DNA from 2 places in the Brucella oryzae genome. Region 2 is predicted to be linked to the other one. Evidence: predicted binding sites of a transcription regulator. Region 2 holds the regulator's gene; the other holds the start of a gene.

Region 1 (4,214 bases), on a different contig from region 2:
TGAGTGGCGGTTGCCTGCGTCATTTCTTTTACATCTTCGGGCGATACTTGGCGGCTCTCCCAAGCAGACAGGGTTGCGATGGTGATACCCATATTGGTCGCACCGCCGGGATCGTCAGGATTGTCTACATATCCGCCTTCTTCACTAAAGATATAAGGAATGACTTTCTGAAAATTCCGTTTCATTTAATTGCCTCTAATTTAGTATTTGAAAATGAAGAGCAGTAATTTGTGGAATAGAATATAATCTTTTTAAGTGCGGGAATAGTGCCAGAACGACTTGTCGACATGTTCAATCGGGATTGGTTCACAAGCATTATTTGATCACGATATGTCTTGCGTCCTGTGCATGGATGCGGCTTCATGAGCATCTCATCGCTGCATCATTGACAGGCGGGCAAAAGTGAATTCGGAAATCTTTGGATATGCACCGGACGGGCAGGCGGTTCACCGGCTCACAATCTCCAACGGCCCGCTGACGGCCAGGATCATAAATTGGGGCGCGGCCATTCAGGATCTGCGCATGGAGGGCCATGCGGCACCATTGGTGATCGGCTATCGCGACTTTGCCGATTATCCGGCTCATTCACCGCATCTGGGCGCAATTGCAGGTCGCTCGGCCAATCGTATTCGCAATGCCCGGTTTGATCTGGATGGGACGACTTACGAGGTGGAGCCGAATTTTCAGGGGATTCATAACCTGCATGGCGGCAGCAAGGGGCTTGGCAATCGCGTCTGGAAGATAACCGGGACGGGTCCGGACTTCGTGACGCTTGCGACGGTGGCGCCTGACGGCGAGATGGGCTTCCCCGGCAATCTGAATGTGAGCTGTACCTATATGCTCAATGGGGATGGAACGCTGATTATTCGTCTGGAAGCAGTGACCGACAAGCCGACCGTCTGCAATCTGCTGCACCATAGCTACTTCAATCTTGATGATGGCGGCGAGGGGGATATCCTCGATCATCAGCTGAAAATCGAAGCTGACGCTTATATGCCTGTCGATGATGCTCTCATTCCGGACGGACGCGTTCTGCCGGTCAAGGGAACGCCATACGATTTCAGGGAGTTCCGTCCGATTCGTTTTGAGGAAAATGGCGGTCAGGTTCAATATGATAGCAATTTCTGCATGACTGCAGCGCGGGGACCATTACGCCCATGTGCATCGGTCAAGGGCGCGCGTTCCGGTATTCGTCTCGATATTTCGACGACAGAGCCAGGCGTCCAGTTCTATGCAGGCAACACCATGGCCAATGACTGCATCGGCCTGATGGGCAAGCCCTACGGAAAACACGCAGGCTTCTGTCTCGAGCCGCAGATATGGCCGGGATCGCTGGAATATCCGTATTTCCCGCAGGCAATATTGCGGCCGGGCGAGGTTTACGCCCAGACGAGCCATTTCAGTTTTACGCGTGAGGAACGCTAGTCGGTAAAGGCGGCGCGTGCGGTTTCCATCGGAGCCAGCGCGCCGCGTATCTCAACGACACGTGCCGCAACCAGGTGGGCTTTCCGTGCCGCGTCCACTGGCGCGAGCCCGTTCAATCGTGCGGCAAGATAGGCGCCGTTGAAGCTATCGCCGGCGCCAGTGGTGTCCACGGCTTGCGCAGCGACAGATGGAACCAGCACTTTTTCTTCGCCAGAGACGACAAGAGCCGGTTCCGTACCGTCCTTGACGACGATTTCTTTCACGCCAAGAGCGGCGAGGCGATCTGCGCAGGCTTCTGCATCCTTGTCGCCAAAGAGCGCCTGTTCATCCGGGAAAGTGGGCAATGCAATATCCGCGATACGCATTGCTTCGCTGATGATCTCCTGCGCAACTTTCCGGTCGGGCCAAAGCTGATGACGGAAATTCGGATCGAATGCGATTCGCGAACCAGCGGCGCGGCACTCCCGCAAGACATTGAAAAACGTGTCGCGATGCTCCGGCAGGATGATGGCGAGTGAAATACCCGAAAAATAGATGATGTCGCGGCCGGTCAGGCTTTTTTCCAGGGCTTCACGGTCACTGGCCAGGCGTCTTGCGGCGGCATCGCTGCGCCAATAGGTGAACGAGCGCTCGGCGCCGTTGAGCGTGATCGCGTAAAGACCGGGATGAAGCCCGTCGATAACCGGGCTATGGGCGATTCCGATACCGTTCGATGTCAGAAATACACGCTGCTTCTGGGAGAAGCTGTCTTCACCAAAGGCCGTTATATATTCGACGGGATAGGATTTGTCCGTCAGCGCCCGCATGTACCACGCAGTGTTCAGCGTATCGCCCGCAAAACCCATGCGCCATTGATCGCCTTCATTGCCAGAAAGCTCGATCATGCATTCGCCGATAGACGCAAATCCGCCCATGTCAGTCTCCTCACTTCCAATGGCGCTAACGCCTATACTAATTTTCGCTCGTGTAAATTGGTTTGTCGGCATTTCGTCAGCACTGTCATGTCAGCTTTATCGACTTGCCACATTCATTGTGTAAGCATCCGCCGACCGCATCGACCTCAAAATCAGGATAGCTTTTCAGAAGCACGATGCATTACTGGATATTCGGGAGTTCCGCTGACGTCGTGTAGCGAGCCTCGCTTAAGGATTTGACATGCGTTATGCGATTTATTTCACGCCGCCATCCAATGATGCGCTTTTGAAGGTTGCCGCAAATTGGCTCGGGCGCAATGCCTTCAGTGGCGAACCGGTCAAGATGCCTGCGATTCGCTCGCTTGCGACCGCTGAAATCGCCCAACTGACCGAAGAGCCACGGCGTTATGGCTTTCATGCGACGATGAAGGCTCCCTTCCGTCTGAATGAAGAGCACACCGAAAGTGATCTGCTTGCCGCATTGATGCATTTCGCATCGTCGGCATCGCCGGTCGTTATTCCGCGTCTGAAACTGCACGCAATTGGCCCGTTCTTCGCGCTTGTGCCGGAAGAGCCGGTTGCCGAGCTGAACCAGCTTGCCAATGATGTTGTCGTTGCCTTCGACCGGTTTCGCGCACCTCTGAACGAGGCTGAAATTGCAAAGCGGCGTCCGGAGCGTCTCAGCGAAACACAGCGGCATAATATCGAGCGCTGGGGCTATCCTTATGTTTTCGAGGAGTTCCGCTTTCATATGACGCTGACCGGCCCGGTGGAGGAGAAAGACCGCGCTCGCGTGGAGCGGACGCTGGACGAATTCTTCACGCCGCTGCTGGACGATGCCGTTGAGGTTGCGAATCTCGCTCTGTTCGTGGAACCTGAGAAAGGGGCTCCTTTCGAGATTCATTCGCTGCATCCTCTGACCGGTGGCAAGATAGCGTCTGCTCGGGCCTCACGAGCGGTTGGGAGGCCGTAATCAATGGGAAATGAAACGGTTCTGCGCAATGCCCGCGTCGTGCTCTCCGATGATGTCGTTCTCGGTTCCCTGAAACTCGTGGACGGTAAGATCGCTGATATCGCGACCGGCGCATCCAGTATCGGCGAGGATATGGAAGGTGACTTCCTCACGCCGGGGCTGGTCGAACTGCACACGGATCATCTCGAAGGGCACTATGCGCCGCGCCCGAAGGTCCGCTGGAACCCGATTGCTGCCGTGCAGGCGCATGATGCGCAGATTGCTGCTTCTGGGATCACAACTGTTTTCGATGCATTGCGCATTGGCTTCGATGACGACGCCGAGACAGGTATAGACGATATGCGCAAGCTTTCGTCGGCAATTGCCGAGGGCCGCAATGCGGGCCGTCTGCGCGCCGACCATTTCCTGCATTTGCGCTGCGAGGTTTCAGCACCTGACTGCCTTCCAGCCTTCGAACAATTCGGCAATCAGCCGCTGGTCAGGCTGGTATCCCTGATGGATCACGCGCCGGGGCAGCGTCAGTTCACGGATATCGAAAGCTACAAGACCTATTTCCTTCGCAAGCTGAAATTCTCGGAAGAGGAGTTCCGCCTCTATTGCGAGCGGCGTATCGGGCAGTCCCAGCAATATTCCGCGCCGACACGCAAGGCGATTGCCGAATTGTGCCACCAACGCGGCGTTGTTCTGGCGAGCCACGATGACGCAACGGTGGACCATGTGGCGGAAGCGCAGGCGCAGGGAATAAGGGTTGCGGAATTTCCCACCACACATACGGCTGCGAAGGCGTCAAAGGAGTCCGGAATGTCGGTTCTCATGGGCGCGCCAAATGTCGTGCGCGGCGGTTCACATTCGGGAAATGTGTCCGCGCGCGAACTGGCGGAAGCTGGAAATCTCGACATCAT
Region 2 (4,214 bases):
GTTTTCCAGAAGCCGAATCCGTTTCCGAAGTCGATCTATGAAAATGTCGCCTATGGCCCGCGCATTCATGGTCTCGCCCGTACCAAGGCAGATCTGGAAGAAATCGTTGTGACGAGCCTCCAGAAGGCCAGCCTGTTCGAAGAGGTGAAGGACCGTCTGCACGATGCGGGCACCGGTCTTTCCGGTGGTCAGCAGCAGCGCCTTTGCATTGCACGTGCGATTGCGGTCAGCCCGGAAGTGATCCTCATGGATGAACCGTGCTCGGCGCTCGACCCGATTGCAACCGCAAAGGTGGAAGAGCTGATCGACGAACTGCGCCAGAACTATACGATCGTGATAGTCACCCACTCCATGCAGCAGGCCGCGCGCGTTTCGCAGCGCACTGCCATGTTCCACCTCGGCAATCTGGTCGAAGTGGGTGACACGGAAACCATGTTCACCGCGCCGACCGAAAAGCGCACGCAGGATTACATCACCGGACGCTTCGGCTGATCCGGAACTGCGCTCAACAGATAGACAGTGCGGCTTCCCCGCAATTTATATTACGAGGTCTACTATGCCGTCTCAGCATACCGTTCGCTCCTACGATGAGGAATTGAAGTTTCTCACCCATAAGATCGCCGAAATGGGCGGACATGCGGAACGTATGGTCGAGCAGTCGGTCGCAGCTATCGTCAATGCGGACAATGCGCTTGCACAGCGTGTCATCTCCGACGATCTCATCCTCGACGCCAGTGAGCGCGAGATCGACGACAAAGCCGTGATGATCATTGCCAAGCGTCAGCCCATGGCGGTGGACTTGCGCGAAATTATCGGCTCGATCCGTATCTCAGCCGATCTGGAGCGCGTGGGCGATCTGGGCAAGAACATTGCCAAGCGCGTTGCCGCCGTTTCGGAATCGCGTCAGCCGGTAAAGCTTTATCGCGGGCTCGAAACGCTGGCCGAGCTGGCACTGACCCAGCTCAAGGACGTCCTCGACGCCTATGCGTCGCGCTCGGTGCAGCAGATTAATGTCGTCCGCGACCGCGATGACGAGATCGACGCGATGTACACGTCGCTGTTCCGTGAACTGCTTACTTACATGATGGAAGATCCGCGCAACATTTCTGCCTGCACGCATCTTCTATTCTGCGCAAAGAACATCGAGCGCATCGGCGATCACGCGACCAACATCGCGGAGACCGTATATTACATCGTGACAGGCCTGCAAATGCCGGCCGAACGACCCAAGGAAGACCTGAGCCACGGTATTGTCGTGGATGAGGCGCGTAAACCCTGAACTGTTGTCGACCGGACTTCGGTTCGGTGGATGAGAATGTATGAATAGCGCGGCGGCACGCGGTCGATTGGGGGGATTTTATCCACCGCCCGCCGAATTTGGATAGGAAAATACTGGATGTCACAGGCACCCAAAATCGCTGTGGTAGAAGACGAAGAGGCGCTGAGCGTGCTGCTTCGCTACAATCTTGAGGCAGAGGGCTATCAGGTCGATACGATGCTGCGCGGCGACGAGGCCGAAATCGCCTTGCGCGAGAACGTGCCGGACCTGCTTATTCTGGATTGGATGCTGCCGGGCGTATCGGGCATCGAGCTTTGCCGTCGTCTGCGCCAATGGCCAGAAACGGAGCGGCTGCCCATCATCATGCTGACGGCTCGCGGGGAGGAAAGCGAACGTGTCCGCGGCCTCAGTGTCGGTGCGGACGATTATGTCGTGAAGCCATTTTCGACGCCGGAACTGCTGGCGCGCGTTAAAGCCATGCTGCGCCGGTCCAATCCGAGCATTCTTTCGCACGTGCTGAAAGTGGGAGATCTTGTTCTGGACCGCCAGCAGCATCGTGTCTACCGCAAGGAAAAGGAAGTTCGCCTTGGACCGACGGAATTCCGCCTGCTCGAATATTTCATGATGTCGCCCGGTCGCGTTTTTTCGCGCAGTCAGCTTCTGGATGGAGTTTGGGGGCCGGACATCTATGTGGATGATCGTACGGTGGACGTCCATGTCGGACGGTTGCGCAAGGCGATCAATGTCGGTCGGGCGCTCGATCCGATCCGCACTGTCCGTGGCGCTGGCTATTCTTTCGGCTGAGCAGAGCTGTTATCTGCGACTTCTAAAACTAAATTTGTCCGACCCGCTACGGTTTCCGTGGCGGGTCGTTTTTGCTTAAGGTCAAGCTCTCGTGAAGTGCGGATCGGGTCTCCCGATTCGCATCGGAATGGTCAAAATAGATGTCGAAAGCCCAATCTCACGCGATGTTACAGGCATGTTGTCAAAGTTGACGAAGAACAACGGAACCTGCTTTGAAACAGAAATTCTGCAGAAAATTTGAAACACCGTGAATGTGTATGCAAAAAACGTACAAGAAAAATTGAATTAAGGCAGGGATATGGCGTGTATTGCGTGACTTTGAATCTCATTAAATCAACATCTTATCTGAATTTCCAGCTCTTGTTAAGAAATTGTTAATATATTTAAAGGGCTTGTAGGGAAATTCGCACTCTCGATTCGGAATTGCTTTCGGGCAATTTAGCTGTCTCCAGCATCGTAGGAATTTGACCTTCCGCCTTTTTTTGGCCTAAAAATTCCAAAACCTTGAATTCGATTGAGCGACAGTAGGGCGTATGATTTTTGATCTTCGTCCTCTTTGACTTGCACCGCAGTTAGACGTTCGCGCACATCGTTCCAGATGTGTTCGCCTGAATGGATGACTGGATCAGTTAAGGGTCCTAACATGAGACTGAGCCATTGACGCGCGCCGCGAAGTGGAAATTGCCCGCTCTTATCGGGCTGATGGTTGCGCCTTTCGTGGTGACCGGTTGTACGACGACCGGAACCTCGGGAAAAGCCAATACGGAAAAGACGGCGACAAGCCACGTCAAGTCCGTCAATGGCGTAAAAACCTATACTTACACCGCACGGGACAAGAATTGTCTTGAACGTGCGATGTTCTTCGAATCCAACCGTTCAAGCTCCGATGGTCTTCTGGCTGTTGGCACAGTTGTGATGAATCGACTCGCTTCCGGTCGTTATCCGGATACTATTTGCGGTGTTGTCGGTCAGAAGAACCAGTTCGCGCCCGGTGTCCTCACCCGCAAGATGAATTCCAAAGCGTTGCCCGATGTTCAGGCTGCTGCTGACGCGGTTCTAAAGGGCAAGCGTCATCCAAAGCTCAAGAACGCCATGTTCTTCCACACGGCGGGCCTGAAATTCCCCTATAACAACATGCATTATGTGCTCGTTGCCGGGGGTAACTCCTTCTACGAAAAGCGCAATCGCGACGGCTCGCTACAGAATCCAGTCCCGCAGGAACCATACAATCTTGCTCTCGCCTATTCGCCGCAATCGCCTTCCGTTCCGCAGGACGCATCCTATGATGTGACACTGCCGCAGATAGGCCCGGTTCCGGGAACGGAGCCAACCGTTCAGGTGGCACTCGCGGAAGCCGTCAAGGCTCAAAACGTAGAACAGAATGTCGGTACTGGTCCGCAGGCTCGTGGCGACCGTCTGGCGCGTCATCGCGGCATTGCCGCGACTCAGCAGGAGCAGCCTGTGCAAATGGCCTCTTACCAGGCGCAGTTCGATACAACTGCGCCGCAGGCGACGTCGCTCGGCTATGCCGCAGCAAGCCAAAAGCAGGTTGACGCCATCGGCGCGCTCCTTCTGTCCCAGGACCGACCGGAAGCGCCGCTATAAGAAACCTGTCTATAAATTGGATATTCAAAACGCCGGTCTGCTTCATTCAGATCGGCGTTTTTGATTTCATGGCTGCTCACCGGTTTTCCGGCTGGGTTTCAGGGCCGGTAGATTGGTCGATAGATCACCATCGGTGTGTCGTAGAAATCGGCCTGGCTCTGCCAGGCGCGCCGGTCAGCTCTGCGATCAAGGTCCAGCCGCATGAGGCAATTGGCAAAGGCGTCGGTCCTGGCCTTGAATCCATAGCTGCGGCAGGTCTGTTCGTCGGCAGCTCGGCGTTGTTCGGGCGTCATGGTCACGCAGCCTGCCAGAAGGCCGGTAATGCCCAGTAAGATAAGTACTTTCTTATCCATTACTATCTGCTTTCTTCTGCAACTGACCGCGGATTTACTATAACGCAAAGACAGGAAAAAAGGTGGTGAAATTATGCCGTCTGATAAACTGCCGGTGATTCCATATGCAAAGAGGTCTTCCACCTATGGCTCATGAACAGCTGAACCCAGTTATCGATCCGGTGAAACTCGAA

What was found. Region 2 encodes PhoB, which activates phosphate uptake and scavenging genes when phosphate is short. Its sites were predicted from a motif close to TGTCATNNANCTGTCAT; they were not measured.
Positions count from the first base shown of each region.
Region 1: the regulator PhoB is predicted to act here: its motif matches at 2,423-2,439, upstream of JNC70_RS09090 (DUF1045 domain-containing protein).

Region 1 covers NZ_JBHEEO010000007.1:26,373-30,586, reverse strand. Annotated here, with positions in the region: gene JNC70_RS09105 (glycoside hydrolase family 108 protein) at 1-185, opposite strand, end outside; gene JNC70_RS09100 (aldose epimerase family protein) at 403-1,425, shown strand; gene JNC70_RS09095 (sugar kinase) at 1,422-2,339, opposite strand; gene JNC70_RS09090 (DUF1045 domain-containing protein) at 2,581-3,312, shown strand; gene JNC70_RS09085 (alpha-D-ribose 1-methylphosphonate 5-triphosphate diphosphatase) at 3,316-4,214, shown strand, end outside.
Region 2 covers NZ_JBHEEO010000004.1:24,024-28,237, reverse strand. Annotated here, with positions in the region: gene pstB (phosphate ABC transporter ATP-binding protein PstB) at 1-492, shown strand, start outside; gene phoU (phosphate signaling complex protein PhoU) at 557-1,279, shown strand; gene phoB (phosphate regulon transcriptional regulator PhoB) at 1,397-2,083, shown strand; gene JNC70_RS04985 (cell wall hydrolase) at 2,741-3,688, shown strand; gene JNC70_RS04980 (hypothetical protein) at 3,787-4,041, opposite strand; gene JNC70_RS04975 (aminopeptidase) at 4,167-4,214, shown strand, end outside.